4 regions of the Acidovorax sp. GW460-11-11-14-LB4 genome follow, and region 4 is predicted to be linked to each of the others. Evidence: predicted binding sites of a transcription regulator. Region 4 holds the regulator's gene; each other region holds the start of a gene.

What was found. Region 4 encodes LexA, which represses DNA repair genes until DNA is damaged. Its sites were predicted from a motif close to ACTGTATNNNNATACAGT; they were not measured.
Region 1: AC07X4_RS13730 (DNA topoisomerase IV subunit B) is a predicted target of LexA. The motif match lies at 4,249-4,266, and genes of this name have one in related genera.
Region 2: imuA (translesion DNA synthesis-associated protein ImuA) is a predicted target of LexA. The motif match lies at 1,783-1,800, and genes of this name have one in related genera.
Region 3: recA (recombinase RecA) is a predicted target of LexA. The motif match lies at 5,515-5,532, and genes of this name have one in related genera.

What each region holds. Positions count from the first base shown of each region.
Region 1 is NZ_JBWKYJ010000034.1:30,356-37,504, forward strand. It holds gene bamC (NlpB/DapX family lipoprotein) at 33-1,130, opposite strand; gene dapA (4-hydroxy-tetrahydrodipicolinate synthase) at 1,178-2,074, opposite strand; gene AC07X4_RS13715 (class I SAM-dependent methyltransferase) at 2,105-2,659, opposite strand; gene AC07X4_RS13720 (hypothetical protein) at 2,750-2,905, opposite strand; gene AC07X4_RS13725 (MFS transporter) at 2,923-4,140, opposite strand; gene AC07X4_RS13730 (DNA topoisomerase IV subunit B) at 4,299-6,281, shown strand; gene AC07X4_RS13735 (lytic transglycosylase domain-containing protein) at 6,334-7,149, shown strand, end outside.
Region 2 is NZ_JBWKYJ010000097.1:424-7,572, forward strand. It holds gene AC07X4_RS22140 (HD-GYP domain-containing protein) at 210-1,520, shown strand; gene imuA (translesion DNA synthesis-associated protein ImuA) at 1,831-2,769, shown strand; gene AC07X4_RS22150 (DNA polymerase Y subunit UmuC family protein) at 2,732-4,333, shown strand; gene AC07X4_RS22155 (error-prone DNA polymerase) at 4,353-7,149, shown strand, end outside.
Region 3 is NZ_JBWKYJ010000054.1:21,774-28,922, reverse strand. It holds gene AC07X4_RS17370 (sensor histidine kinase) at 1-500, shown strand, start outside; gene AC07X4_RS17365 (serine hydrolase domain-containing protein) at 601-1,812, shown strand; gene AC07X4_RS17360 (N-formylglutamate amidohydrolase) at 1,837-2,772, opposite strand; gene AC07X4_RS17355 (tripartite tricarboxylate transporter substrate binding protein BugE) at 2,937-3,902, opposite strand; gene AC07X4_RS17350 (LysR substrate-binding domain-containing protein) at 4,010-4,957, shown strand; gene AC07X4_RS17345 (MarR family winged helix-turn-helix transcriptional regulator) at 4,930-5,451, opposite strand; gene recA (recombinase RecA) at 5,592-6,668, shown strand; gene recX (recombination regulator RecX) at 6,753-7,149, shown strand, end outside.
Region 4 is NZ_JBWKYJ010000014.1:26,638-33,786, reverse strand. It holds gene kdsB (3-deoxy-manno-octulosonate cytidylyltransferase) at 1-103, shown strand, start outside; gene adk (adenylate kinase) at 361-1,017, shown strand; gene AC07X4_RS07970 (DUF6152 family protein) at 1,170-1,640, opposite strand; gene AC07X4_RS07965 (hypothetical protein) at 1,682-2,101, opposite strand; gene AC07X4_RS07960 (asparaginase) at 2,121-3,080, opposite strand; gene lexA (transcriptional repressor LexA) at 3,164-3,838, shown strand; gene AC07X4_RS07950 (hypothetical protein) at 4,405-4,590, shown strand; gene AC07X4_RS07945 (hypothetical protein) at 4,993-5,430, shown strand; gene AC07X4_RS07940 (hypothetical protein) at 5,403-5,630, shown strand; gene AC07X4_RS07935 (hypothetical protein) at 5,637-6,245, opposite strand; gene AC07X4_RS07930 (hypothetical protein) at 6,476-6,802, shown strand; gene AC07X4_RS07925 (hypothetical protein) at 6,831-7,049, opposite strand; gene AC07X4_RS07920 (DUF1353 domain-containing protein) at 7,046-7,149, opposite strand, start outside.

The sequences.
Region 1 (7,149 bases), on a different contig from region 4:
CAGAGGTGTGGGTGGCGGCCTGCGGCCGGCTCTTATTTCAGATCGTCAGCAATCACGCGCACGATGCGCTCGGCGTTGGCCGAGGACTCGGGGGCACCAGCCTCATTGAGCACCGACACGGTGGTCGACTCACCCTGGCTGCGCACCACAATGCGGTACTTGAGCGGAGGTGTTGCGGAGGTGGAGCTGAACAGCTTGCTGAAGAAGCCAGGCTCTTTCTTCACGGTGTCTGGAGCCACGTAGCGCACGAAGTACGTGCCCTCATTGCGGTTGCGGTCTTCCACGGTGAAGCCGGTGCGGTCCAGGGCCAGGCCCACCCGGCGCCAGGACCGGTCAAAGCCCTCGTCCAGCTGGACCACCGGCACATTGTTGACCGTGGCCATGCGGGCGGCCTGGGCACGCGCCGCGGGTGCTGCGGCCACTGCCTTGGATTGCTCCTGGCTGACGCCCAGCTTGACCATCAGGCGGCGCAGGAATTCGGTTTCGAGTTCCGGGTCGGACGGGCGGGGCTGCCAGACGGTGCTGTCCTTGGTGACGTTGCCATAGACCTCGACCATCCCGCGGTGGGTGATGTAGATCTCGGTACTGCCATTGGCGTTGCGTTCCAGCCGGGTGCGGAACTTGTCCCGTTCGCCGGTCGAGTACAGGGACTCCATCAGCTTGCCGATGGTGGATCGGATGAAATCCTGGGGCAGTTTGGCGCGGTTCTCTGCCCAGTCGGTTTCCATGATGCCAACGTTGGCCTCGGACTGGGCCAGCGTGAAGCCGCTTTCCAGCCAGAAGTCGCGCACGGGCTCCCACAGCTTGTCGGCGGGGCGATTGACCACCAGCCAGCGCTGGCTGCCGTCTCGTTCGATCCGCACGTCGCCCAGCGACAGGGCTGCCGCGTTGGCGTTGCCCGACGGCTGCGCGGCCTGGCCTGCCTGCATGGCAGCGGCAGACACCGAGCCACCTGGCATGGCGTAGCGCGAGTCGCGTGACAGCTGGGTGAGGTCCGGGGGGACTTCCAGTGACGAGCCCTTGGCGGCGCTCTTGTAGTCGATCTTGTCGCCCTCCAGAATGCTGGTGGAGCAGGCGGACAGGGCCATGACAAGAGCCAGCAGGCTCAGGCGGGTGGTAGCAGCTTTCACGCGGAAATCCTTGGGAAGTGTCTCTGAGAGCGGGCGCAAAGCCCGGATTAGATCAGGCCGCTGGTGCGCAGTGCCGACTCGACCACAGCCTCGTTGCTGCTGGCCAGGGGCGTCATGGGCAGGCGCATGGTGCCACCACACAGGCCCATGCGGGACATGGCCCACTTGACCGGAATGGGGTTGGCTTCGACAAACAGGTGCTTGTGCACCGGCATCAGCTGAAACTGGATCTGCATGGCGCGTTGCACGTTGCCGGCCAGTGCCGCCACGCACAGCTCGTGCATCAGGCGCGGGGCCACGTTGGCCGTCACGCTGATGTTGCCGTGGCCGCCGCACAGCATCAGGGCGACGGCGGTCGGGTCGTCGCCCGAGTACACGCCAAAGCCCTTGGGCACGTCACGGATGAGCCACTGGGCACGCTCGATGTTGCCGGTGGCTTCCTTGATGCCGATCACGCCGGGCACCTGGGCCAGGCGCAGCACGGTGTCGTGCTGCATATCGGCCACCGAGCGGCCGGGCACGTTGTACAGCACGATGGGCAGGTCGCCCGTGGCTTCTGCAATCGCCTTGAAGTGCTGGTACTGGCCCTCTTGGGTGGGCTTGTTGTAGTAGGGCACGACCTGCAGCTGGCTGTCGGCACCCACGCCGCGCGCGAACTTGGCCAGCTCAATGGCCTCGGCGGTGGAGTTGGCGCCGCAGCCGGCCATGATGGGCACGCGCTTGGCAGACTGTTCCACGGCCACGCGGATGATTTCGCAGTGTTCTTCCACGTTCACCGTGGGGGACTCGCCCGTGGTGCCCACCACGCCGATGCAATCGGTGCCTTCGGCGATGTGCCAGTCGATCAGTTTGCGCAAGGTGGGGTAGTCCACGCTACCGTCCTCGTGCATGGGAGTGACGAGGGCGACGATGCTGCCGGTGAGTGGCACGGAAGAAGAAGTCATGTCCGCAGTGGTAAACGGTAAAAGGGCATTCTAACTAGCCCCGGTAGACAAAAGATGTCGTGAGGGTCCACCCGCCTGCGGGAGTTCCCGTACGGCCGTGATGCGTTGCACGAAACGCGCTGGTTCGTCGATGAAGCCGTCCTCATAAGCCACCACGCGCAGGTCCTGGCATGCCTGCAGCAGTTCGCCGTGCGCGAGCAGGAACTCCGCCCGTGACGGGCGCCCCACGGTTTCGTTGCCCTGGGCGAACGTTTCGTAGACCAGCACCCCGCCCGGCCCCACGCTGGCCACGATGGTGGGCAGCAAGGGGCGCCACAGGTAGTTGGTGACAACCACGCCGCCAAACTGGCGGCCTGCAAAAGGCCAGGGGCCGTTTTCGATGTCAGCCTGCACCAGCTCGCCCAGCCCTTCGCAGGCGGCCAGCGCCTCGGCCGACCGGTCCACGCCGACCACGGTGTGCCCCAGTTTCCGCAGATGGCGCAGGTGGCGCCCTGCGCCGCAGGCGACGTCCAGCACGGTGCTGTGGGGGGCGATCAGGTGGCTCCAGCGCCGCACCCAATCCGAAGGGGCTTCTGTACCGTGCATACCGTGCATGAAACTATAAAAATGATAGCTGCCTGCGCATGATCCACTAGCGCTTGTGGCCAAAAACGCTTGAAAATCCCGCCAAGGGTGTCAAAAACACGCCCACATCTGGTCGGCCAGCAGCACCATGAATTCGGGCACGGTGTACAAGCCAAACACCACCAGGCACAGCAGCACGGCCACTGCACCGCCCAGCCAGCGCAGGGCACGCGGCGCGGGTTTGCGGGGCGGGGTGGTGTCGCTCATGCAGGGGGTCAAACAGGTCAGGCGGGTTGTGGGGTGTGGCGCGCGATCGGACTTTCCTTGACTGGCAGGTTCACCAGCCCGGCAAAAATGCCCAGGCCGATCGCGATGTACCAGACGATATCGTAGCTGCCGGTGGCGTCATACAGATAGCCGCCCAACCAGACGCCCAGGAAGCTGCCGATCTGGTGGCTGAAGAACACAAAGCCGCCCAGCATGGACAGGTGCTGCACCCCGAAGATTTGTGCAATGGTGGCGTTGGTGGGCGGCACGGTGGACAGCCACAGCGCGCCCATCACCGCCGAGAACACGTACACCGACAGCGGCGACAGCGGTACCAGCAAAAAGATGCTGATCGCCACCGCGCGGGCAAAGTAGATGAAAGCGAGGATGTGGCGCTTGGGCATGCGCTGGCCCAGCGTGCCCGCGATGTAAGTGCCAAACACATTGAACAGCCCGATCAGCGCCAGCGCATAGCTGGCCACCTGGGGCGACAGGCCATGGTCCTTGAGGTAGCTGGGCATGTGCACGCCAATGAACACCACCTGAAAGCCGCACACAAAGTAACCGGCCATCAGCAGGTTGAAGCTGGGGTAGCGGAAGGCCTCGCCCAGCGCCTGCGCAATGGTCTGCTCGCGCTTGACCGGGGCCGCGCCCTTGAAGCCCGGCTCCCGCAGGCCAAAGGCCAGCGGCACGATCAGCAGCACGGCCATCGACAGCACCAGCAAGGCCTGCTGCCAGCCCAGGCCTGCAATCAGCCAGCCTTCGACCGGCACCATCAGGAACTGCCCGAACGAACCCGCCGCCGCTGCCACGCCCATGGCCCAGGAGCGTTTTTCGGGCGCAATCTGCCGCCCCAGCACACCATAGATCACCGCATAGGTGGTGCCCGCCTGCGCCGCGCCAATCAGCACACCGGCCGTCAGTGCAAACAGCGTGGGCGTAGGCGACAGCGCCATGCCCGCCAGGCCCAGGGCATACAGGGCTGCACCGCCGAGCAGCACGCGGAAGGCCCCAAACCGGTCGGCCGCCATGCCCGCAAAAATCCCGATCACGCCCCAGGACAGGTTCTGGATGGCGATGGCCAGGGCGAACGACTGGCGCGTCCAGCCCATTTCCTGGGTGATGGGGAGAAGCCACAGCCCGAACCCGTGGCGGGTGCCCATGGACAGGGTCACGATGGCCGCGCCGCACGCCAGCACCTGGAACATGGATAGTTTGGGAGGATTCATATGCATGCGCAGGAATGTAGCCAGATTGCGCGAAACGCGCTGATACACCCGCGACCAATACAGTTGGCGGTGGGGGCGGCAGAAAATGCAGCGCTTGGCGCAGCGGTTTGAAGGGCTGGTTATTTATCCAGCTATTGCTGCGGTGCCGCACTACAATCCGCCCCATGGCAGCCAAACCCTCTTCTGTTTCCGCGAGCGAATACTCCGAAGGCTCAATCCGCGTGCTCAAGGGCCTGGAGCCCGTTAAGCAGCGCCCGGGCATGTACACCCGCACCGACAACCCCCTGCACATCATCCAGGAGGTGCTGGACAACGCCGCCGACGAGGCCCTTGCCGGCCACGGCAAGAAGATCCGCGTCACCCTGCACGCCGATGGCTCGGTCAGTGTGGAGGACGACGGCCGGGGCATCCCGTTCGGCCTGCACCCGGAAGAAAACGCACCGGTGATCGAGCTGGTCTTCACCCGCCTGCATGCGGGTGGCAAGTTCGACAAGGGCAAGGGCGGTGCCTACAGCTTCTCGGGCGGCCTGCACGGCGTGGGCGTGTCGGTGACGAATGCGCTGGCCACCCGGCTGGAGGCCACCAGCTACCGCGAAGGCAAGGCGGCGCGCCTGGTGTTCTCCGCTGGCGACGTGATCGAGCCTTTGGTCTCCCGCCCGCTGGAGGCGGGCGAGCGCAAGCAGGGCACCTCGGTGCGCGTGTGGCCCGACGCCAAGTATTTCGAATCCAGTGCCCTGCCCATGGGCGAGCTGACCCATCTGCTGCGCAGCAAGGCCGTGCTCATGCCCGGCGTGACGGTGCAGCTGGTGAACGAAAAGACCCGCGACACGCAGACCTGGCAGTACAAGGGCGGCCTGCGGGACTACCTGATGCAGACGCTCACCGGCGACCCGGTCATCCCGCTGTTTGAAGGCGAGGGTTTTGCCGACAGCGGCAACGAGAGCTTTGCCGAGGGCGAAGGGGCGGCCTGGGCGGTGGCCTTCACCGAAGACGGCCAGCCCATGCGCGAGAGCTACGTCAACCTGATCCCAACCAGCGCGGGTGGCACCCACGAAAGTGGCCTGCGCGATGGTTTGTTCAACGCGGTCAAGAGCTTTATCGAACTGCACAGCCTGTTGCCCAAGGGCGTGAAGCTGCTGCCCGAGGACGTGTTTGCGCGCGCCAGCTATGTCCTCTCAGCCAAGGTGCTGGACCCGCAGTTCCAGGGCCAGATCAAGGAGCGCCTGAACTCGCGCGACGCCGTGCGCCTGGTCAGCGGCTTCGTACGCCCGGCGCTAGAGCTGTGGTTGAACCAGCACGTTGATTACGGCAAGAAGCTGGCCGAGCTGGCCATCAAGGCCGCGCAGACGCGCCAGAAGGCCGGTCAGAAAGTTGAAAAACGCAAGGGCTCGGGCGTGGCTGTGCTCCCGGGCAAGCTCACCGATTGCGAAAGCAGGGACATTGCCCACAACGAGGTCTTCCTGGTGGAGGGCGATTCGGCCGGTGGCAGCGCCAAGATGGGTCGCGACAAGGAAAGCCAGGCCATCCTGCCGCTGCGCGGCAAGGTGCTCAACACCTGGGAGGTGGAGCGCGACCGCCTGTTTGCCAACAACGAAATCCACGACATCTCGGTAGCGATTGGCGTGGACCCGCATGGCCCCAACGACACGCCGGACCTGAGCGGTCTGCGCTACGGCAAGATCTGCATCCTGTCAGATGCCGACGTGGACGGATCGCACATCCAGGTGCTGCTGCTCACGCTGTTCTTCCGCCACTTCCCCAAGCTCATCGAGACCGGCCATATCTACGTGGCGCGCCCACCGCTGTTTCGCGTGGATGTGCCTGCGCGCGGCAAGAAGCCTGCGGCCAAGATGTATGCGCTGGACGATGGAGAGCTGACGGCCATCCTCGACAAATGCGCCAAGGATGGCGTGGCACGCGAGAAGTGCCAGATCAGCCGCTTCAAGGGCCTGGGCGAAATGAACGCGGAGCAGCTGTGGGAAACCACCCTCAATCCCGACACCCGCCGCCTGCTGCCCGTGCAGCTGGGGGATGTGGACTTTGCCGCCACCGAAGGCCTCATCACCAAGCTCATGGGCAAGGGCGAGGCTGCCGCGCGCCGCGAGCTCATGGAGCTGCATGGCGACGCGGTGGAGATCGATATCTGACCGAGGGCTGTCCGACAGGTCTGCCATGAGGAATTCAAACAAGAATGGCGTCATGCGCTGGTATTTATTGGGTTGTTTGCTCTGTTTTTTGCAGCAAACGGCCCATGCAGACCTGTGGGCGCATGTGGATGAGCGCGGCGTGACGCACTTTGCGTCCGAGCAGGTCGATGCGCGCTACCAGCTTTTTTTTCGGGGCAACGACTTCGACTCCACGCGGGATGCACCGGCCAATACATCGCCCATGCCCTATGCGCTACCCGCAGCGGGTGCGCGCCTGCTGGCGTTTTTTGACATTGCGCCCGACTACAAGCGTGTCAAGCACCACCTGCGCGCTGCGTCCAGCCAACATGGTGTGGACTACGAGCTGCTGCAGGCCGTGATCGCCACCGAATCCGGCTTTGACGCCGCCGCCGTGTCGCCCAAGGGCGCCGTGGGTCTGATGCAGGTCATGCCCGCCACGGCCAGCCGTTTTGGTGTGAATGCGGACAAGAAGCGCTCGGTCGAGCAAAAGCTCGCCGACCCCGCCGTGAACGTGCCCACCGGCACCCGTTACCTGCGCTACCTGCTGGACCTGTTCCCTGGCCGCATGGACCTGGCCGTGGCCGCCTACAACGCCGGCGAAGGCGCGGTGCAAAAGGCGGGCAACCAGATACCGGCCTTCAGGGAAACCCAGAACTACGTGCGCACCGTGCTGGGCCTGTATGCCCAGCTCAAGCCCCCGGCGCCGGTGCTGGCCCAGCGTGCGCTGCCCGGCCGCGTGCGGATGGAGCTGTCGGGCGGCGCGCAGAACCGGGGCAACCTGCCGCCCACCCGCGTGGCGCAGACACCCACCGCTCCCCAGAACGTGAATCCAGAAACTGTACCCAAC
Region 2 (7,149 bases), on a different contig from region 4:
GCTTTGTCACCCCGGCGAGCCCCGGCGGGTCCAGGCCTTGGTCATGAGAATCCGGACGTGTGATCTCTGCCATGCGGCAAAAAACGAGCACGGGTAGCAGCGCCTGCTGCTTGATGTGCATCAAGATTGCATGTCTGTATCGCGTCACGCGAGTCAGTGCCCCGCAAGAGAACCCCCTATAGTGCGAAGTAACGATTTGTGTTGCTTGCATGACCGATATTCTTCTTTCAGCGGATGCCGAGGACGCTGACAGTCCCCATTACTTGCGTGCGCTGACCGACATGGCCGACCGGCGTACGGTGGTCGCAGGTGCTGCCATCTACACCGACAACGGCATCAAGCTGGTGGAGAAGGGCGCGCGCATCGACAGCCGCCTGTACGACCGCCTGGTGCAGCACAAGCTGCGCGAACCCATTGACCGCCATTTGTCCATCGAAAACCCGGTGGACGTGCCATCACTGCTGGCCCTGGGCCAGACGCTGATCGAGCAGGAAACCCTGCCCGCCATGCTGGCCGAGGCCCTGGGGTCCGGCGCCCGGTTGCTGGCGCCCCTGCGGTCCCTGCCGTTGCCTTCGGCGATGGCCTGCAAGCTCACCGTGATGCGTGACCAACGGCCCACGCTGTTCCAGCACAGTCTGGTGATGACTACCGTGGCGGTATTTCTGGCGGTCAAAAGCGGGCTGAGTGAGCGCGACTGCAGCACGGTGGCGGCTGCTGCGCTGCTGCATGACCTGGGTGTGCTGCACATGGACCCAGCCTGGGACGACCCGGACCACAAGATGGTAGGGGTAGGGCGCAAGCACCTGGTGGCCCACCCCATTTCGGCCATGCTCATGATCCGCGACACGCAGGCCTACCCACGCGCTGCCGAGGTCGCTGTGCTGGAGCACCATGAGCGCATGGACGGCAGCGGCTATCCACGCGCCTTGCCAGGGGCGGATATCACGCCCATGGGCCGCATCCTGCTACTGGCCGAAGTGGTGGCTGCCTTCTACGAGAAATACGACGACATGCCCGCGCAGCGGCTGTCGCTGGTGCTGCGGCTCAATCACCGCAAGTTTCCTTCGGCATTGGTGGCGTTCATCCTGCCGCTGCTGCAGGAGGAAGTGGCCCGCGAATCGGCCTTGATGCCTCTGGGTAACGATGCGCCCCGCCAGATCGAATTGCTGGCCGAAGCCTTTGCCTATTGGGACCAGCTCAAGGCGGCCTTGCCCCCGGACACGGCGGCCAAGTCTTCTGCGGGCACTGCCTTTGCGTTTACCGATTCCCGCCTCATGGCATTGCAAAAAGCCCTGATCGAAGCGGGTTCGCACCCCCGGCACCAGGGCGAGCTGCTGGCGCAATTGCAAGGCGACGCCATTGGCATGGCCGAGGTCGCCCTGGTGGGACGCGAGGCCCTGTGGCAACTGCAAAGCATTCTGAACGCCAGCCACCGCCGCTGGCCCCAGCTCTCGGACCGTGCCACGCCTGCTGATGCGGCGGTGGCGGACTGGTGCGACTGGGCGATGCGTACGCTGTAAGCAGACTTTCGGATCGACCCCGCGAGAGCACGGGGTTTGCCTCTTCCACTGGGTGCTCTGACGCGCGGCGTTTGCTGGGCATCGCAACCCGAAAGGAAGGTCTCCTCCGCCACGCCACTCGTCGTCGCGCGCCTGGATTGGCGTGGCGGGGGAGGCCTTGGCACTGGCAAAAATAGTGGGAACAAGCCCTTGCCTGCGTGGGCCTCCTCAGACCGACGTCCTTGGTGGGTCTTCGCTTCCAGGTTCACCCATTCGGCATAATACTGGTTATATTTACAGTATTCGTGTTGCCTCAATTTCTCCCACCACCATGCCTGCGCCACGCCCCTCTTTGCGGGTTGCGTCCGATTTGCCCATCCCCGTGCCTGGGGTGTGGCATGCCGACGCGCTGGGGGCCAGCGCGCAGCGCGTATTGCCTTCGGGCCATGCCGCGCTGGATGCCCAGCTGCCGGGCGGCGGCTGGCCTGTGGGGGCCCTGAGCGAAGTGCTGCAGCCTCTGGCGGGCCTGCACGAATGGCAACTGGTGCTGCCCGCACTGGTGCAGGCCACGGCCCGGCAGAGCGGGGCCGTGGTGCTGGTGGCGCCGCCGTGCGAGCCTTTTGGCCTGGCCCTGCAGTCGCAGGGGTTGCGGGCAGAGCGGGTGTGTGTGGTGCATGCCGACTCGCCCATGGTCGCCTTGTGGGCGGCCGAGCAGGCGCTGCGCTGCCAGGGCGTGCTGGCCGTCATGGCCTGGCTGCCCCAGGCGCAGCCTGCCGCTTTGCGGCGGTTGCAATTGGCGGCGGCCCAGCAGCAGCAATTGTTGTGGGTGTTTCGTCCGGTCGATGCCCCAGGGCCTGCATCGCGGGTGTCTCAGGCGTCGCCGGCCCAATTGCGGCTGCAGGTGCAGGGGCTGGCTTTGCCAGGGGATGCCGCAGCAGCCCCCGGCATGCAGGTGCAGATCCTCAAGCGCCGGGGGCCTCCGCTGGCGCAGGCGCTCCAACTGCCGGGCTGCCACCCTCAGCTGGCGCAGGTGCTGGTGGCACAGGCCGAGCGGCGCCGCGCTGCGCAAGAGGCCGCCATTGCCCAGATGGCGGGGCGCCAGGCCGCGGCCGCCCGTGTGGCCGGGGTCTTGGCGGGTTCGCTGGCGCGCCATGTGCCCCCAGTCCAGCCCATATGCGAGCCCGTATGCGAGCCAGGAGGCCGACCCGGAGGCCGGCCAGAAGGGAGCAGGCATGCACTGGATCGCCCTGCCATTGCCCTGGTGCGATGAGGCCGCCGCCTTGGCGGGTACAGGCACGGATAGAAATATCGGAGTGCTGAACGCCGCGGCCGGCTGGTGGGCCTTGCGCTTCACGCCGCGTGTGGCGCTGGCCGATGGCGAGGCGGTGTTGCTGGAGGTGTCCACCACCGAACGCCTGTGGGGCGGGCGCGATGCGCTGCAGGCACTGGTGCTGCAAGCCTGGGCCGATGCGTCGACCCGATGCGAAGGGGAGGGCGTCGCCCCTCCACCCGTCCGCAGCACTGAAGAGCCTGCCCATTCCTTTGGAGCGACCACAGCCCCTGTGTCCCATGCACCGACTGTGTGGGGCAGAGGCCCCACCGCCCTGGTTGCCCAGGCCAGGCTGCGTATGGCATTGGCAGGGCGCCCCTGCCCACCGCAGGGCAGTGCAGAGAGCCTGCCTTTGCACACGCTGACGGCGCTGCGTCCCCATGTGGCCAGCCTGGAGCGCATGGGGTGCCGCACCTGGGGGGCGCTGCGGGCGCTGCCGCGCGCGGGCGTGGCGCGGCGCCTGGGGGCGGGCGTGCTGCAAGTGCTGGACCAGGCCCTGGGCGATGCCCCCGAGGCCCATGCCTGGCTGCAACTGCCCGAGCAGTTTGTGTTGACCACCGAGCTGCCCGCCTTGGCCGCGTCGGCCGACGCACTGTTGTGGAGCGCCAGCCGCAGCCTGACGGCCCTGCAGGCCTGGCTGCAGGCGCGCCAGCAGGGTGTGCTGGCGCTGGAGTTGGCCTGGCGTCACGATCTGCGGCGCCTGGATGGCGTGGCGCTGCCCCCCACCCAGGCGCTGCAAGTGCGCACCGCCCAGGCCACCCACGACCTGGTGCACCTGCGGCGCCTGCTGGCCGAAAACCTGGCGCGCACCACGCTGGCCGCGCCGGTCAACCAGATCACGCTGCGGCTGCTCGAATCGGCACCGTTGCCGCACCGCAGTGCCAGCCTGCTGCCCCCGGGGGAGGTGGGCGGGCGTGACCCCACAAGCCATGGCAGCACCGACCCGGCCGGTACCCCCGGCGAGGCCCTGCACCAACTGCTGGAGCGCCTGTCGGCCCGCCTGGGGGCCGACCACGTGGTGGCCCCGGTGCTGCTGGCCGACCATCGGCCCGAACGCATGCAGCAATGGCGACCGGCCGCTGAAGTGCTGGGCATGCCTTCGGCTGTGATGCGCAATGCAGCCACGCGGACACCCACCGGTCCTGTGCCCGCGCGTGCGGACGGTGCTTCGCAAGGCATCGTCCCGGATGCCCCCTTGCTGCCCACCTGGCTGCTGAACCCGCCCCGGCAGCTGGCTGTGCAGGGCAACCGCCCCTGCCACCACGGCCTGTTGCGCTTGCTGGCCGGGCCCCACCGGTTGGAGGCGGGCTGGTGGTCTGCCATGGATGACGCTGTAGACCCAGCACGCCCCTGCGCAGACTTGGCCTTGCGCGACTACTTTGTGGCCCACAACGACGTGGCGGGGTTGGTGTGGGTGTTTCGCGAGCGCCTGGCGCCTGCGCTGGATGGCACGCCAGCGGTGGCTCGCCCACACCGCTGGTTCTTGCACGGAATCTTTGGGTGAGCGGGCAGGGTGGTTGTGCATGGGTTTGACGCACCGACATCCTTCACAGGCCACTGCGGTGCCAGGCCCCGCAGCGGGCGCGGGCGAGCTGCCGGGCTATGCCGAGCTGCACTGCCTGTCCAACTTCAGCTTTCAGCGCGGCGCATCGCACCCGCAAGAGCTGGTCACGCGTGCTGCCAAGCTCGGCTACCAGGCGCTGGCGCTGACGGACGAATGCTCCGTGGCCGGCGTGGTGCGTGCCTGGGGGGCGGCCAAGGAATGTGGCCTGCACCTCATCGTGGGCAGCGAGTTTTTGTGGGGTGACCTGCGGCTGGTGGCACTGGCGCGCGATGCCGAGGGCTGGGGCAACCTGTGCGAGTTCATCACCGCCGCCCGCGCCGCTGCGCCCAAGGGGCAATACCGCGTGGGTGCGGACAGCCCCTGGCACTTGCTGCAGGGGTGCGAGCTGCTGCTGGCACCATGCCGTCAGCGCTTTGATGCTTCTGATTTTGTAGCAATCAGCGCATGTATCACTAGCGCTACCGGCCAGTTAGGCTCTCAAAAGGCTCCGCATGTGTGGCTGGCGGTCGAATTGCACCAGGCCGCCGACGACAGCCTGTGGCTGGCCACGCTGCAGCGCGTGGGCGCTGCACTGCAGCTGCCGCTGGTGGCGGCGGGCGACGTGCACATGCACGCCCGCTCGCGCAAGCCGCTGCAGGATGTGATCACCGCCGTGAAGCGCGGCTGCACCGTGGCCGAGTGCGGCTTTGCGCTGCAGCCCAACGCCGAGCGCCACCTGCGCCAGCGCGTGCGGCTGGCGGGCATCTACCCGCCCGAATTGCTGGCGGCCACGCTCACCGTGGCCGGGCGCTGCACTTTCAGCCTGAGTGAGATCCAGTACCGCTACCCGCTGGAGACCGTGCCCGAGGGCATGACACCTGCCCAGGCACTGGCCTGGCTGGTAGAGCTGGGGGTGCGAAGCCATTACCCGCTGGGCGCGCCCGAGGGCGTGCAGGCGCAGATCCGCAAAGAGCTCGACCTGATCGCGCACTGCGGGTATGAGATGTATTTCCTGACCGTGCACGACATCGTGCGGTTTGCGCGCAGCGTGGGCATCCTGTGCCAGGGCCGGGGCTCGGCGGCGAACTCGGTGGTCTGCTACGTGCTGGGTATCACGGCGGTGGCCCCCGAGCAGTCCCACCTGCTGTTCGAGCGCTTCATCAGCAAGGAGCGCAGCGAGCCTCCTGACATTGATGTGGACTTCGAACACGACCGGCGCGAAGAGGTCATCCAGTACATCTACGACAAATACGGCCGCGACCGCGCCGCCATCGCCGCCGTGGTCACCTGCTACCGCACACGCAGCGCCCTGCGCGACGTGGGCAAGGCCCTGGGCGTGGCGCCCGCCCTGGTCGATGCGTTTGCCAAAGACCACCACTGGTTTGACGAAACCTTTGCCACCGACCGCCTGCAGGAGCTGGCCCAGGCGGTGGGCGTGTCGCTGCACCGGCACATCGCCCGGCTGTGGCTGGAGCTGGCTGCCGACCTGAAGGATTTTCCGCGCCACCTGAGCCAGCATGTGGGCGGCTTTGTGCTGACCCAGGGCAAGCTCACGCGGCTGGTGCCGGTGGAGCCCGCCAGCATGAAGGACCGCTCCGTCATCCAGTGGGACAAGGACGACCTGGATGAGATGAAGCTGCTCAAGGTCGATGTGCTGGCCCTGGGCATGCTCAGCGCGCTGCGCCGCTGCCTCAACCTGCGCGCAGCCCTGCGCGGCGAGCACTGGGGTCTCAAGGAAATCCCGCGCGAAGACCCTGCCACCTACGACATGATCTGCGCCGCCGACACCGTGGGCGTGTTCCAGATCGAAAGCCGCGCCCAGATGAGCATGCTGCCCCGCCTGCAGCCGCGCGAGTTCTACGACCTGGTGGTCGAGGTCGCCATCGTGCGCCCCGGCCCCATCCAGGGGGGCATGGTGCACCCCTACCTGCAGGCGCGCGAGCGCCGGCGCAAGGGCGAGCCTCTGCAACTGGAAAAGCCGGAGCTGGAGGACGCCCTGGCGCGCACGCTGGGCGTGCCCATCTTCCAGGAGCAGGTGATGCAGATCGCCATGATCGCGGCGGGCTTCACCCCCGGCATGGCCGACGACCTGCGCCGCTCCATGGCCGCCTGGAAGCGCAAGGGGGGCGTGCATCGCTTTGAAGAGCCTCTCAAACAAGGCATGAAAGACAGGGACTACCCCGCCGAATTTGCCGACCGCATCTTCCAGCAGATGCTGGGCTTTGGCGAATACGGCTTTCCTGAAAGCCACGCCCACAGCTTTGCGCTGCTGGCCTATGCCAGCAGCTGGCTCAAGTGCCACGAGCCCGCGTGCTTTTTGGCGGCGCTGCTCAACTCGTTGCCCATGGGCTTTTACAGCGCCTCGCAACTGGTGCAGGACGCCCGCCGCCACGGCGTGCGCGTGCTGCCCATCGACGTGACCGTGAGCGACATCGACTGCACGCTGGAGGGCAACCCCGAGCCGCTGCGCCCCGCACGTGGCCTGGGCGCACCGCCGCTGCCCCAGCCCGCCGTGCGCCTGGGCCTTCGGATGGTCAGCAGCCTGCACACAGACGCCGCCAAACGCCTGCTGCACGCCCGCGCCACAGGCCCCGCCTTTGCCACCACCGAAGACCTGGCCTTGCGTGCCCAACTGAGCCAGCAAGACCTGCAAGCCCTGGCCGCCGCCGATGCCCTGGCCAGCCTGTCGGGCCACCGGCGCCAGCAGATGTGGGACGCCGCCGCCCAGCACAGCGCGCCGCCCCTGTGGCGCGACGTGCCCGTGCACGAGGCCCCGC
Region 3 (7,149 bases), on a different contig from region 4:
TGCTGGCAGCCCTGGAAGAAGCCCCCGCGCTGGACTCCGCCGCGCCCCAGGACCTGATGGCGCTGCTGCAGGACTGCCTGGCAGAGCGCGCGGGCTGGGCCGAGGGCCTGGGCGTGGAGCTGTCGCTGGACGGCCCGGACACCCTGGAGCTGCCGTTGGACCGCCAGCTGCTCTGGTCCGCCCTGGGCAATGTGCTGGACAACGCGCTCAAGCACGGCTGCGGCCCCGGTGCGGGGCGCGAGGTGCAGTTGCGGGTGTGGCAGGAGGGCGGCGACGTGGTGGTCTGGATTGCCGACGACGGCCCGGGCATAGCGGCCGGCGAGCAAGACCGGGTGTTCGAGCGCTTCTGGCGCTCGCCGCGCGCGCGCAGCAGCGGATCGGGCCTGGGACTCACCATTGCACAGCAGGCCATCGGCCACCTGGGCGGGCAGGTCCGCCTGGGGCCGGGGCTTCATGGGCGGGGCGTGGGCTTCACGCTGCGCTGGCCGGTGGCGGGCTGACAATCCGCACCCGGCAGCTCCACGCCCAGCGCAGATCTTTGGGTTCGCCCAAGGTTCGCGTTTCAACAATCCCGGCATCTTCTTCACTTCACGAGATGCCATGAACCCTACCCACCTTGTTACCCCTTCCACGGCGCGCAGCGCCCCTATTCTCTCGCGCCGCCACTGGCTGGCCGCTGCAGGCCTGTCCACGCTGGGCAGTGTGCTCACCGCCTGCGGCGGTGGCGACGACGACGGTCCCCGCGAAGCCCACAAGCGGGTGCAGACTCTGGCCCAAGGGCTGGTGAAGCAGGGCGTGGTGGGAGCCGCAGCCGGGTGGGCGGACCCGCGCCAGGTCCGCACAGCCGTCGCGGGGCTGCGCCGCCTGGGTGGCAATGCGCCCCTGGCCTCCGGCGACCTGATGGCCATCGGCTCCAACACCAAGGCCATGACGGCCTGCGCGGCCGCGAGTGTGGTGGACCAGGGCCTGCTGCGCTGGGACAGCACGCTGGCCCAGACCTTGCCCGAGCTGGCGCAGAGCGCCCTGCCCGCCTACCAGCAGATCACGCTGCGCGACCTGCTGGACCATCGCGCCGGGGTGATGGGTTTTTCAGCCATCGAAGACGTGGACCTGTTCGTGAATGCAGTGGGCCCTGAGGTGCTGGCGCGCTGGCAGCAACCTGCGGAGGCGGAGGCGTTCTTCCTGCAGTGGCTGCTGCGCCAGCCGCCCGTTCGCGGCACGGGCGCAGACCCGGGCTTTGCCTACTCCAACGCAGGCTATGCGCTGGCGGCCCGCATGCTGCGCGCGGCCACGGGCCTGGGGTGGGCGGATCTGCTGCGCCAGCGCGTGGCCCAGCCCCTGGGCCTTTCGCTCTTTGTGGGAGAACCGATGCGTGCCGGTAGCCAGCAGCCCGCCGGGCATGAAATCCTGGACGGGCGGCTGCAGCCCCTGCCCCTGGCCGAGGCGCCGGAACGTGTGTGGCTGGAGGTCCTGGACCCGGCAGGCGCCGTGAGCCTGACGGTGGAGGAGGACGCGCGGTGGCTGCAGTGGCACCTGCAGGCATTGCGCGGCGACGCCACCCCCTTGCCCCGCAGCTATGTGAAGGGCCTGCAGGACCTGGGGCATGCCCCCGCAGGCCGCTATGGCCTGGGTTGGCTGGTGCATGCGGTGCACGGCACGGGCTGGTTGCTGCACAACGGGCAGGACGCGGGCTTTCAGGCGCTGTCGGTGGTCGCACTCGATGGTTCGCGCGCGGGCCTGGCCCACAGCAATATCGCCACGGCGGACAGCATGGGCCTGCTCTACGAAGGGGTCTCCACGCTGGTGGCCTGAGCCCGCCGGGCCTGCGTCGGGTGCTCAGCGCTGATCGTGTGCCAGCAGCCTCTGCACCAGGGTCTTGAGGTCCGCCTGCAGCCGCGCCATGCCCTCAGGCATCTGGGCGAGCGTCTGCTCGTCCATGTAGAGCTTGCGGTTGATCTCGACCTGGATGCTGTGGCGGTGCTGCGCGGGGTTGCCGTAGCGGCGCACCAGCTCCACGCCCTTGTAGGGGTGGTTGTATTCGACGCTATAGCCGCATGCGCGCAGGTGCTCGCAGATCAGTGCCGACAGCGCCGGGCTGGCGGTGGTGCCATCGCGGTCGCCCACCACAAAGTCGGCATGCTCCAGCCCCGGAAACTCGGTGGCAAAGCGCCCGGCCACGGCGGGCATGGAGTGGCAGTTGAGGTGGATGCTGTAGCCGTGGCGCGCATGGGCGGCATCGATGGCCTGGGCCACGGCGGCGTGGTACGGGCGCCAGCAGCGGTCGATGCGCGCACGCACCTCGGCCACAGTGAGCTGGCGCTGGTAGATGGGTTCGCCCTGGTCGGTGAACTTCCAGATCAGCCCCTTGCCCAGGCGCACCTTGCTGAGCACCTTGGGATCGGTGGAGACGGGGTCGGGCCAGTCGCCGTCCAGCAGGCTGGTGTCCAGCTCGGTCGTATCGCGGTTGGCGTCCAGGTAGATGCGGGGGAAGTGGGCCTCGACCCAGGCCACGCCGAGCGCGGGGGCAAAGTCGTAGATCTTTTCGACGTGGGTGTCTTCGGCCCGGCGCAGCGTGGCCAGGTCTAGGGCGGAACCAAAGTCGTCGGGGTACCGGGTGCCGCTGTGGGGGGAGTCGAGGACCAGTGGTGTGCTGCCGGGCACCGCAGTGACGGTGGCGGTGCTGGAGGGTTGTGTGGCAAGTCCCGGCGAGCCGGTGACGCCGGGCTGGGCCTGCTGGAAGCGGTGGTGGATCAGTTTCAAGGCTGCATGCATAGGCAGAGTGTGCGCAAAGGAGGGCGGCTGGCCTAGCCGCCCAGACCGGGATGTGACTATGGTTATCCCTGAGACCTTGAGCAGGCCCGGGAAGTAGGCTTGCCTGCGTCGTCTCACCATCCCAGCTGTGGCCGTCCCCGGGCTCAGGGCCCGGGGAAATCAGGTCAGTCGAGCACCACCTTGGCGTAGGCCGCCACGCGCTTCATTTTGTCGATCTCGCTGGCGATCTGGGCCGTGAATTCCTTGGGTGTGGTGCCCGAGGGGTAGAGGCCCTGTCCCGCCAGGCGCTCGCGCACGGCGGGCTCCTTCAGGGCCTGGGCGACGGCTTGCTGGATGCGCTCTGCCGCCGCCGGGGGCGTGCCCGCAGGGGCCACCAGGCCAAACCATGAAGGCTCGTTGGCCTGCTTGTAGCCCAGTTCGGCGTAGGTGGGCACATCGGGCAACACATCCAGCCGCTCGGGCCACGACACCGCCAGCGCCTTGAGCTTGCCCGATTTGACGTGCGGGAGCGACGAAGCCACCTGGTCAAAGTACACCGCCACCTGGCCCGCCAGCACGTCGTTGATGGCCGGGCCTGCACCACGGTAGGGGATGTGCACCATGGAGGTGCCGGTGCTGCTCTTGAACAGCTCTCCCCACATGTGGCCGATGGTGCCGTTGCCGGGGGTGGCGTAAGACACCTTGCCGGGGTTGGCCTTGAGGTACTTCACCAGCTCCGCAAAGTCCTTGACGGGCACCACGGCCGGGTTGATCACGATGACGCCCGGGGCCTTGACGATCTCGGTCACGCCGATGAAGTCCTTGGTCGGGTGGTAGGGCAGCTTGGTGTACACGGCGGGGTTCACGCCATGGGTGGACAGCGTGGCCACGCCCAGGGTGAGGCCGTCTGCCGGCGCGCGGGCGACTTCGGCCATGCCGATGGAGCCGCCTGCGCCGCCCCGGTTTTCCAGCACCACGGGCTGCTTGAGGATGCGCGCCAGCGACTCTTGCAGACTGCGGGCCGTGATGTCCGTGGCGCCCCCGGGCGGGAACGGAACGATGATGCGCAGGGGCTTGCCCTCTTGCGCCAAAGACATTCCGGGAGCGAAAGATACGGCGGCCAGTGCTGAGAGCAGGTGACGGCGTTGCATGGGCGTTTCTCCTATGGGTTGCATCGAGGTTAAAGGATTCAGTGCGCTCTACCAAGCAATGGATATGCCTGATAACATTCCAATTTGGAATGATTTGATTACTTACTATGTCATCTCTTCGCCGCCTCTCGCCACCCGTTCACCTGCTGCGGGCGTTTTCCACGGTGACGCGGTTCGGCGGGGTGTCCCGCGCGGCCGAGGCCCTGCACCTCACCCAAAGCGCGGTCAGCAAACAGGTCAAGGAACTGGAGACCTGGGTGGGCGTGCCGCTGTTCGAACGCAGCCGCAAGCGCCTGGCGCTCACCCCCGCCGGCGAGCGCTACGAAAAGGCGGTGCGTGGCGTGCTGGCGCAGTTGGAGGCCGCCACGCTGGAGCTGATCACCAGCGATGACGGTGGGGGGGCGCTGCACCTGTCCAGCCTGCCCACGTTTGCGGCCAAATGGCTCATCCCACGCCTGCCGCAGTTCCAGCAGCAGCACCCGCAAATCACGCTGCACTTTGTGCCTTATGTGCACAGCTACGACTTCACCCGCCCCGAGCTGGACTGCGCCATCCTGTTCGGCGACGGCCACTGGCCCGGCGCGCACGCCCACCACATCACGGGCAACGAGGTGGCGCTGATCGCCCCCCGCACCAAGGTGGCCGACTGGGCCATCCACACCCCGCGCGATGTGGCCCGCTACACGCTGCTGCGCCACGTGACCGTGCCCGAGGCGTGGTTGCGCTGGAGCGAGACGCACGGGGTGGAGGGCCTCATCGACCCGCTGGCCGGGCCGCAGTTCGACCAGTTCCAGACCATGATCCGCGCCGTGATGGCGGGCATGGGCCTGGCGCTGGTGCCGCGCTGCCTGGTGCAGGATGAAATCACGGCAGGCCTGGTGCGCGAGCCCCTGCCCGATGCCGACCTGCGCGGCGGTTACCGGAGTGATGTGGGCTACTGGTTCTGCTACCCCGAAGGCCGCACGCAGCTGCACGCGCTGCAGTGCTTCAGGGAATGGCTGCTGGCTTGCGCCGAGCCGATGGGGGCTCAGGCACCCGTATCGCCGCCCGCATAGGCCTCCAGCCCAATGGCCACCACGGTGGCCACGTCATGGCCCACCTCGGCGCGGAACTCCGCCTCGGCCTGCGCCACGGCATCCCGGAACGCTTGCAGCCACGCCAGGCCGGTGGGCGTGAAGCACACGCGGCGCGCCCGCGCATCCAGCGGGTCGGCCTCGCGCGTGACCAGCCCCCATGCCTCGCACTGGTCCACCAGGTTGGCCATGGCCTGCTTGGTCATGCCCGCGCGCTGGGCCAGATCGGTCAACCGGTCGCCCTGCAAGGCCAGGTGCCGGGTGATGTGCACGTGCGCAGCCGTCACCTGGTCGCGTGCCGCCAGGTTGGACAGCGCCAGCGGCACCTCCACATTGCGCGCCATGAGCTGCAGCACCCGCGCGTCGAAGCGGCGCAGGGCGCTGCCCATCAGGCGGCCCAGGTGGGTCTGGCGCCAGCGGTCGTCAGGCACTGGGGCGGGCGTGGCAAGGGGGGCGGCTGGAGAAAAATCGGCCATGCGATATTGTCAGGCAAACTGACTAAAAATCGCTTTATCTGGATTTCATTGCTCGCATAAACTACTGTTCAAGCATCCAGCCTGTGATTAATCGCAGAGCGATGCAAGCATCCAACCTGTTGTTTTTCAAGGAGTTTCTCATGGACGTCGCAGTCAAAGGCACCAACCCCGCATTGCCCGTGAACACGGAAAAGGCCAAGGCCCTGGCCGCCGCGCTCGCCCAGATCGAGAAGCAATTCGGCAAGGGCACGATCATGCGCCTGGGTGAAGGCGAGGTGATCGAGGACATCCAGGTCGTCTCCACCGGCTCGCTGGGCCTGGACATTGCGTTGGGTGTGGGTGGCCTGCCCCGTGGCCGTGTGGTCGAAATCTATGGCCCGGAATCGTCGGGCAAGACCACGCTCACGCTGCAGGTGATTGCCGAGATGCAAAAACAGGGCGGCACCTGCGCGTTTGTCGACGCAGAGCACGCCCTGGATGTGCAGTACGCCCAGAAGCTGGGTGTGCAGCTGTCCGACCTGCTGATCAGCCAGCCTGACACCGGCGAGCAGGCGCTGGAAATCGTGGACAGCCTGGTGCGCTCCGGCGCCGTGGACCTGATCGTGGTGGACTCGGTAGCTGCGCTCACGCCCAAGGCCGAAATCGAAGGCGAGATGGGCGACGCCCTGCCCGGCCTGCAAGCCCGCCTGATGAGTCAGGCGCTGCGCAAGCTCACCGCCACGATCAAGAAGACCAACTGCATGGTCATCTTCATCAACCAGATCCGCATGAAGATCGGCGTGATGTTCGGCTCGCCCGAAACGACGACCGGCGGCAATGCGCTCAAGTTCTATGCCTCGGTGCGCCTCGACATCCGTCGCACCGGCACGATCAAGAAGGGCGACGAAGCCATCGGCAACGAGACCAAGGTCAAGGTGGTCAAGAACAAGGTGAGCCCGCCCTTCAAGACGGCCGAGTTCGACATCCTGTTCGGTGAAGGCATCAGCCGCGAGGGCGAGATCATCGACATGGGCGTGACGGCCAAGATCGTGGAAAAGAGCGGTGCCTGGTACGCCTACAACGGCGAAAAGATCGGCCAGGGCCGCGACAACGCGCGTGAGTTTTTGCGCGAAAACCCCGACCTGGCCCGCGAGATCGAGAACAAGGTGCGCGAAGGCCTGGGCATTGCGCTGCTGCCTGGCGCACTGCAGGCCCCAGTAGCGGCTGCAGACGAGTGATTTCCGGTTTTTGAAGCTAAATAGCCCGCAGGCGCTCATATCATATGCGTCTGTAGCTATTGAAAATATAGCATTTAGTCAATCATGGGATTCACTGCGCTCTCGCTCAAGGGCCGTGCGCTGCGGCTGCTGAGCCAGCGGGAGCATTCGCGCGCCGAGCTGCAGCGCAAGCTCGCGCCCCATGTGCAGGAGGGCGAAGACCTGGAGGCTGTGCTGGACGACCTGCAGGCCCGGGACTTCATCAGCGAGGCGCGCGTGGTGGAGTCGGTGTTGCACCGGCGCGCTGGGCGTCTGGGTGCATCGCGCATCCGGCAGGAGCTGCAGTCCAAGGGGCTGGGCGCAGAGGCCGTGCAGCAGGCGGTGGCCCAGCTGCAGGGCAGCGAACTGGAGCGTGCCCGCGCGGTGTGGCGCCGCAAGTTTGGCGAACCCGCCGCAGATCCGCAAACCCGCGCCAAGCAGATGCGGTTTTTGCTGGTGCGGG
Region 4 (7,149 bases):
CTGGCATGGCCACCACATCGCAGTGCACCTGGCAGACGCAGCGCCCGGCCCTGGCGTGGATACGCCGGAGGACCTGGAGCGGGTGCGCGCGCTGTTTCGCTGAAAGCGCTCTGGCGCCGCTATGCGGTGTGCGCTGCGGGCGCACTTTCAACGCACTGGGGACGTACAGCGGGGCGCCGTGGTGGGCACGTGGAGGCGCCGACCTAGAAACGGTCACCCATGTAAGTCAGCGCAAGGTGGTCACATGCTATCCTCAACTGTAACGAGAGCACCGCATCCCGGGCGCACAGAACGGCTTCAGGCGCCCTTCGAACGTCCCCGCCAGCGGCGCCACCCGATTTCTAACCTTCGAGGACATCCATGAGACTGATTCTGTTGGGCGCGCCTGGCGCCGGAAAGGGCACGCAAGCCACGTTCATCTGCCAGAAGTACGGCATCCCCCAGATCTCCACCGGCGACATGCTGCGCGCAGCGGTCAAGGCCGGCACCCCCCTGGGCCTGCAGGCCAAGGCCGTGATGGATTCGGGCGCCCTGGTCAGTGACGACATCATCATCGGTCTCGTCAAGGAGCGCATCACGCAGGCAGACTGTGCCAACGGCTTCCTGTTCGACGGTTTCCCCCGCACCATTCCCCAGGCCGACGCCATGAAGGCCGCAGGCGTCAAGCTGGACTATGTGCTCGAAATCGATGTGCCCTTTGACGCCATCATTGAGCGCATGAGCGGCCGCCGCTCGCACCCCGCCAGCGGCCGCACTTACCACGTCAAGTTCAACCCCCCCAAAGTGGAAGGCAAGGACGACGTGACCGGCGAAGAACTGATCCAGCGCGAAGACGACAAGGAAGAAACCGTCAAGAAGCGCCTGCAGGTCTACAGCGACCAGACGCGCCCCTTGGTGGATTACTACAGCAACTGGGCCAAGGACGAACCCGCTGTGGCGCCCAAGTACCGCGCCATCAGCGGCACCGGCAGTGTGGACGAGATCACCGCACGCGCGCTGCAGGCGCTGGCCAGCTGATACATTGAACTAGGAGCAAAAAACCGCCTGACACACGTTGGGCGGTCAAGCCCCATCAAAGCGACGCACCGCACCAGGGCGTCGCTTTTTTCATGGGCCGCCTTGAAGCACGGCAGCCGCGACAGCCGCCTGCTGCGGGCGTGTGCGTTGACTCAGGCAGGACTGGACCGCAGGCCGTAGGATTTGCCGTCCACAAACAGGTACTCGGCGCGCAGTACCGCCTCGCCCTTTTCGTCCCGCAGGCCAAAACCCACGACTGATACGGCGGTGCCTGGCTTGATCTCTGGCACCTGCCACGCCTGCATGCGGGTTAGCGGCGCCAGCTCAATCTCCCAGACGCGGTCCTTGCGGGTCGGCAGCACCGTTTTGGCCAGCAGCGCGCGGCCATCCACTGGCGCTGTCTGCGCGGGGATGGCGCGTTGCGCAAGGTCCGCTGGCAACCGGAGCGCAACGGGCAGTTCCAGCTCCAGCTCTGCGTGCGGGTTTTGCCAGCGCACTTTGCGCGCTGTGCCCTCCAGATACAGCGGTCGGTCTGCATCGAAACTGCTCCAGCCATGGTGGGCGTGCACCCCCAAAGGCAAGGCACTGGCGGCGATCAGCACATGGCGACGTTGCAAGCCCATAAAGACTCCCGTAGGAATAAAACCCGGTTCAAGGGGGCATATCAAAGGTACGCAATCCAGCGGCCACAGGCCACCACCGACAGCCAGATCACGGTGGACACCAGCATCTGCAGACGTGCCAACCCGTCCAGGCGTGCAAGCGAACCGCGTGCATGAAACCACGCCGCGTTACAGCCCGCAAGCATTAACAACAGCATCTTCAAGGTAAAGGCGCGGTTGCTGAGCAGCTCCGGAGGCTGGGTGGCAAACATCAACAGACCCGATACTGCCGCCAATCCAAAGCCGCACACGGCCAAAGTCAGACCCAGCCGCGCGAGGTCTTTCATCGGCAAGGCCGCACCGCGCCCAAACACCCGCAACTCCAGCAACACCAGATTGCCCAGCAACAGCGCAATGCCCACAATGTGGACGACTTCGAGCGCGGGATAAGCCCAGGCGTGTGTCTTGAGTGCGGTGAACACGGCTGGCAGTCTTTTTCGATCAATCCGCCCGCAGCAAATCCAGCATCAGAGCAACCCGCGCCTTGACCGGCGACAGGCCCTGCGAGGCGGGCAGCGCATCCCCCGGCTTGGGCAGCACCTGCCCCTCCGCGCAGCGGGTGGAGCGCACCACTCGCACCCCGGCGTCCTGCGCTCGCACCAGGGCAGCCTCCAGATCGTGGTGGATCGTGCCATTGCCGGTGCAAGCCACCACGAGGCCCTGCACCCCCTCTCGCACCAGAGCATCAACCGCCCTGCCCGACGCGCCTGCATGGTTCATGACGATTTCCACCCAGGGCCAGGCAACAGCATTCACTATATTTTTTATAGCATTATCGACATGATTGACATACGCTACCGGGCTATTGCATGTCCAGCGGACCACGCCCTCTTCCACCCATCCCAAAGGACCGGCCTCGCCCGAGCTGAAGGCATTGACGCGGTAGGGATGCATCTTTTGCACATACCGTGCGCCATGCACTTCACCCGCCGCAACAGCCAGCACACCTGTGGCACCGGGTGCCAATACCGTTGCCACAGCGTCCAGCAGATTCTGGGGTCCATCGGGGGTCAGGGCTGTGGCGGGCCGCATGGCACAGGTCAGTACCACGGGCTTGCGCGCATCCAGCGCCTCGTGCAAAAACCACGCGGTCTCTTCCAGGGTGTCCGTGCCATGGGTGATGACCACACCTCTCACCTCCGGGTCGCTCAAATGGTGCGCGCACCGCAGTGCCAGCGTGCGCCACACCTCGCAATCCATGTCCTTGCTGTCGATCTGCGCCACCTGCTCTGCAGCCAAGGCGCCCCCTGCCAGTGCCTGCAAGCCTGGCACGGCCGTCAGAAGTTGCTCCACCCCCACCTGGGCCGCGGTGTAGCCGATGTTGTCTCCCGCCTGTGCAGAGGTGCCCGCGATCGTGCCACCGGTGCCCAAAACCACAATTTTTTGCCCACTCACTTGCATACTCCGAAAAACTGGTGAAAAATACAGTTACTGGATTAAAAAACAGTTGCTCGCCACTGTAACCGCCTGCACCGGAAACCACCATGCTCGACAACCCCAAACTCACCGCCCGCCAGCAGCAGATTCTGGATCTCATCCAGACCGCCATCGCACGCACCGGCGCGCCTCCCACCCGCGCAGAAATCGCGGCCGAGCTGGGTTTCAAGTCAGCCAACGCGGCCGAAGAGCACCTGCAGGCCCTGGCCCGCAAAGGGGTGATCGAACTGGTCAGCGGCACCTCGCGCGGCATCCGCTTGCGCGGAGACACAGTTCGCTCCATCAACGCAGCCCGTGGCAACCAATTCAGTCTGCCCATCCCGGGTCTGTCGCAGCTGGTCTTGCCCCTGGTAGGTCGGGTGGCTGCGGGGTCGCCCATTCTCGCGCAGGAACATGTGGACCAGACCTACAGCGTGGAAAACAGCCTCTTCCAACACAAGCCCGACTACTTGCTCAAGGTGCGGGGCATGTCCATGCGCGACGCCGGCATCATGGACGGTGACTTGCTCGCCGTGCAGTCCACCCGTGAGGCTCGCAATGGTCAGATCATCGTGGCCCGCCTGGGCGATGATGTCACCGTCAAGCGACTTCGCCGCACGGCCACTGCCATCGAGTTGCTGCCCGAAAACCCCGACTATCCTGTGATCGTGGTGCAGCCCGGCGAGCCTTTCGAAATCGAAGGACTGGCAGTGGGACTTATCCGCAACACCATGCTGATGTAGCTTGTGCCCCAGGGGCCGCACCGTGGGTGGCGGGCGTTTGGTGAACGGATACAACCGATTCACCAGCCCTGCGGTGCAGGTCCCGTTGAATGCCAAGGCCTCTCAGGCAATGCTTGATGGATCGGCGGAGCAGCTGGCTGCACTGTCGAGGGATCAACTCGCACTGCGTCTGTCTGCACTGGTGTTCGACCACTTTGCAATCCTGCCTATGTTCAACCCCCGACTTTCGGAGTTTTCACATGGGAATTGCTTTGTTCACCCTGTCTGCTGTGCAGAACCCTCTTCGCAGTCTTAAAAAGCTGCTTGCCAACCCAGCCGGTGCCCCCAAAGACAGACTGGACCTGCGGGCACAGCCAGTCGGCATGAGACGTGCCAGGCCAGACAACTCCCCAACATCGGCCTCCCGCAGCGACGACGCCCAAGCCCTGGTTCCCAGCAACTCCACAGAGCCACAGGCGCAACGTCCATTGCGCGGAAATTGGCCCTTTACCGCCAAACCTCCAGCACGAACGCCGGAAAGCCCGACCAGACCCTCTGCCACCCACCGCTCCTTCCTGCCAACACACATGGCCGGCAGCAAACGACAGGCCTTCTTGGCGTCGGTGGGTGTAGACCACTGCCCACCACAATCCACCCGGGTGCTGCGTCGGGCCTCTGACACAGGCACCTGCCGCCTGGTAATTGCCGGCCGCATGGCCGATGTGTGCGCAGAGCTGGACCGCCTGGCAGCGTCCGAGGCGCTCCGGGCCTGATTCGCAGAGCGCAGCAGGCGGCACGAGCGCCAAGCCCTCTTCTACGCCCCACGCACCAAGGCTGAGGCACTGTCAGGCCGCGCTCGATCCGCAAACGTCTAACACCGGGGCACCGGCAGGTCCAAAAATCCGCACCGAGCTGCAGCAGTCGTGGTGCATGGCACTCTCTGAATGCGGACTTCCGTGCACGCGCAGTGCAAGAAGTACGTCTGCGGGGCCCATGCAGCACTCAGTCACCAAAAAACCGCAGGCTTTGGTATGCCCAGCACGGCCCCTGTGGCATTCCCCTGCGCCCGTCAAGGCACAATGTCGGCATGAATATTGTGATCCTTGATTCTCATATTCCCCAATGAAACTTAAAAGACTTCCATATAACTTACGCTGTTACCTACGCTGAATTTTATGTTCTGCGAAGTTACTCCACTGCGCGCTCAAGGCCTGCGCCTGCGCCCCGACGAATGGCCAGAGCCATCGCGTGGGCTGCTACGCATGCAGCACATGTCCCACGATCAGTGCGCGGCCAGGCGCACCGTGCGGCGCGTGGATCTGCTGGGGGAATGGGTGTCGCACCCCCTCACCCTGATGATTCTGTTCGAGCCGGAGTTTGTGGACGTGGTGGGCGATGGCTTTCTGCTGCGCGGGCATGTCATCGACTCCAGCAGCGGCCGCAGCTACGAATACGAGCAGCTGTGGCTGGTGCGCCCCTGCAGCGCCCCCAATGCCCCACCTCTGCCGCGCTTTGATGCGCGCAAGTGGATGAAGAAAATGCCGGTGGAAGAGCGCACCGGCAACGAACCCCCAGTGAGCGAACAATGGCACAAGACCCACGTCAGGACCTGATCCCCTACCCCACCCTGCTGCGCACGCCCACCTGGTACGGCGGCTTGCCTGACGAGCTGGTGCTGCCGCTTGAGGCTGCGGCCTACCTGGTGGAACAAGTGGAGGCCGACCGCTGGGCGGTGACCGTAAAGCACACGGGCGAAGTGCTGTATCGAGGGATTGGGCCGGTGGAGGTGGTGGAGTCTCCGGCGCCGTTTTAGGCGGGGCTATTTTTTAATGGGATGCGTATCTAAATACTGCTTAATAGAAGAAATCACATCGGCCGCCAAAGTCACAGTAAGCTGATCCCGCGTTTTGATTTTTGGAGCGTATTCAATTAACTGCCGGATCACGCCATTTGCCTGAGCGCGAGCCTCTTGCGATCCAGTGTGACGACTGAGGAAGTCAAAACCCTCAAACCGCCCGATCAGCTCCGTATTGAATTTGAATGTCGCGATGAGACCACTGACCATGATGTAGAACCGAACAATTTTTGATCGCAAGTCATCGTCAGCTATTGCCCCGAGAGCTGCTGCATTTGCCTCGTAGACCGAAAATCTCTCGTGCGTTACAGGCCAAACTATCATGAGAGGCTGCCCATCCTGAAGGGCCAATAATGACTCTCGCACGGATGTCTGATACATCAAGAGCAGCGCATTTATCTCATCCTGAATTGACATCAACAGGTTATGCGTAGCTTGAAGTTCAGCATACTCCTTTGCCTTTCGCTGTTGCCAAAATGTTAGCCAGACTCCGCACAGCGCGATAGCACCACCCACGAGAGAGCCAGCGATTGCTCCGAGAAATTCATTGCTGCCAGGATCAAAAGTAGCCATACCACTCCTTATTAGGAGAACATGCTAATCGATGCGAGGTAATGGCCCGTCATCCCTTTGCGGGACGGCCTGCCGCTGCACCCTCTCCTGCAACTCCCTGGCCAGCTCGCGCTGGTCTCGGAGTTGTTTGTCTTTCTGGGCCTTGACGGACTTGCCGCCAAGGCCGGTAGCACGGCGCTTGTTCGAGTGCATGCATTCGCCTTTCTGTTTTGGGCTGAAAATCCCCGGCCATGGCTACCCAGAACATCGTTGACCTTCCCCCGCACCACCCCGGCATGGCAGAACTGCACCGCCGGGTGTCGAACGCCTTCCGCACGCACTGGATCAAGCACCCAGGCAAGACGCCGCAGAAGCTGGTCCTGACCCAGAAGCAGGCCGAAGACCTGGCTCTTTGCCGCCTCTACGGCGCCTCATCCATGGGGAGCGCCTATAAGGTGGACAAGGCCAAGTTCAATGACCGCCCTATTGAAGTCGCGGACTCAACAGCCGGCGCGCTGGTGGCGCATGACGGCACCGAAATGCCGCTGGCTGACTTCGACAAGATGCCCACGGCGTAACGCCGGCGCGCAGCCGGCGATTGGGAAACTACACGCCGGTGGTGGGCGGCTTTGATGGCTGGGCCTGGCTGGCGCCGGTTGCGGCCGCAGCTCCAGCAGGTACGACACCAGGCGCCACAGTGGTGGCCGAGCACTGGCCAGTGACCCCGTGGGGGATGTAGCAGGCAGCGCCCACTTTGAAGCTGCTGCAGCCGGACATGGCCACCAGGGCGGCGGCGATGCAGAGGGCGAGGACGTTCTTTTTCATGGTGCTTGCCTTTCGGTTTCGGGTGGTAAGGGAATTGAGTTGGCCCATGCGCCCTGCCCGCCCAAGCGGACGGCCAGCCACATCAGGTATTGGTCGAGGT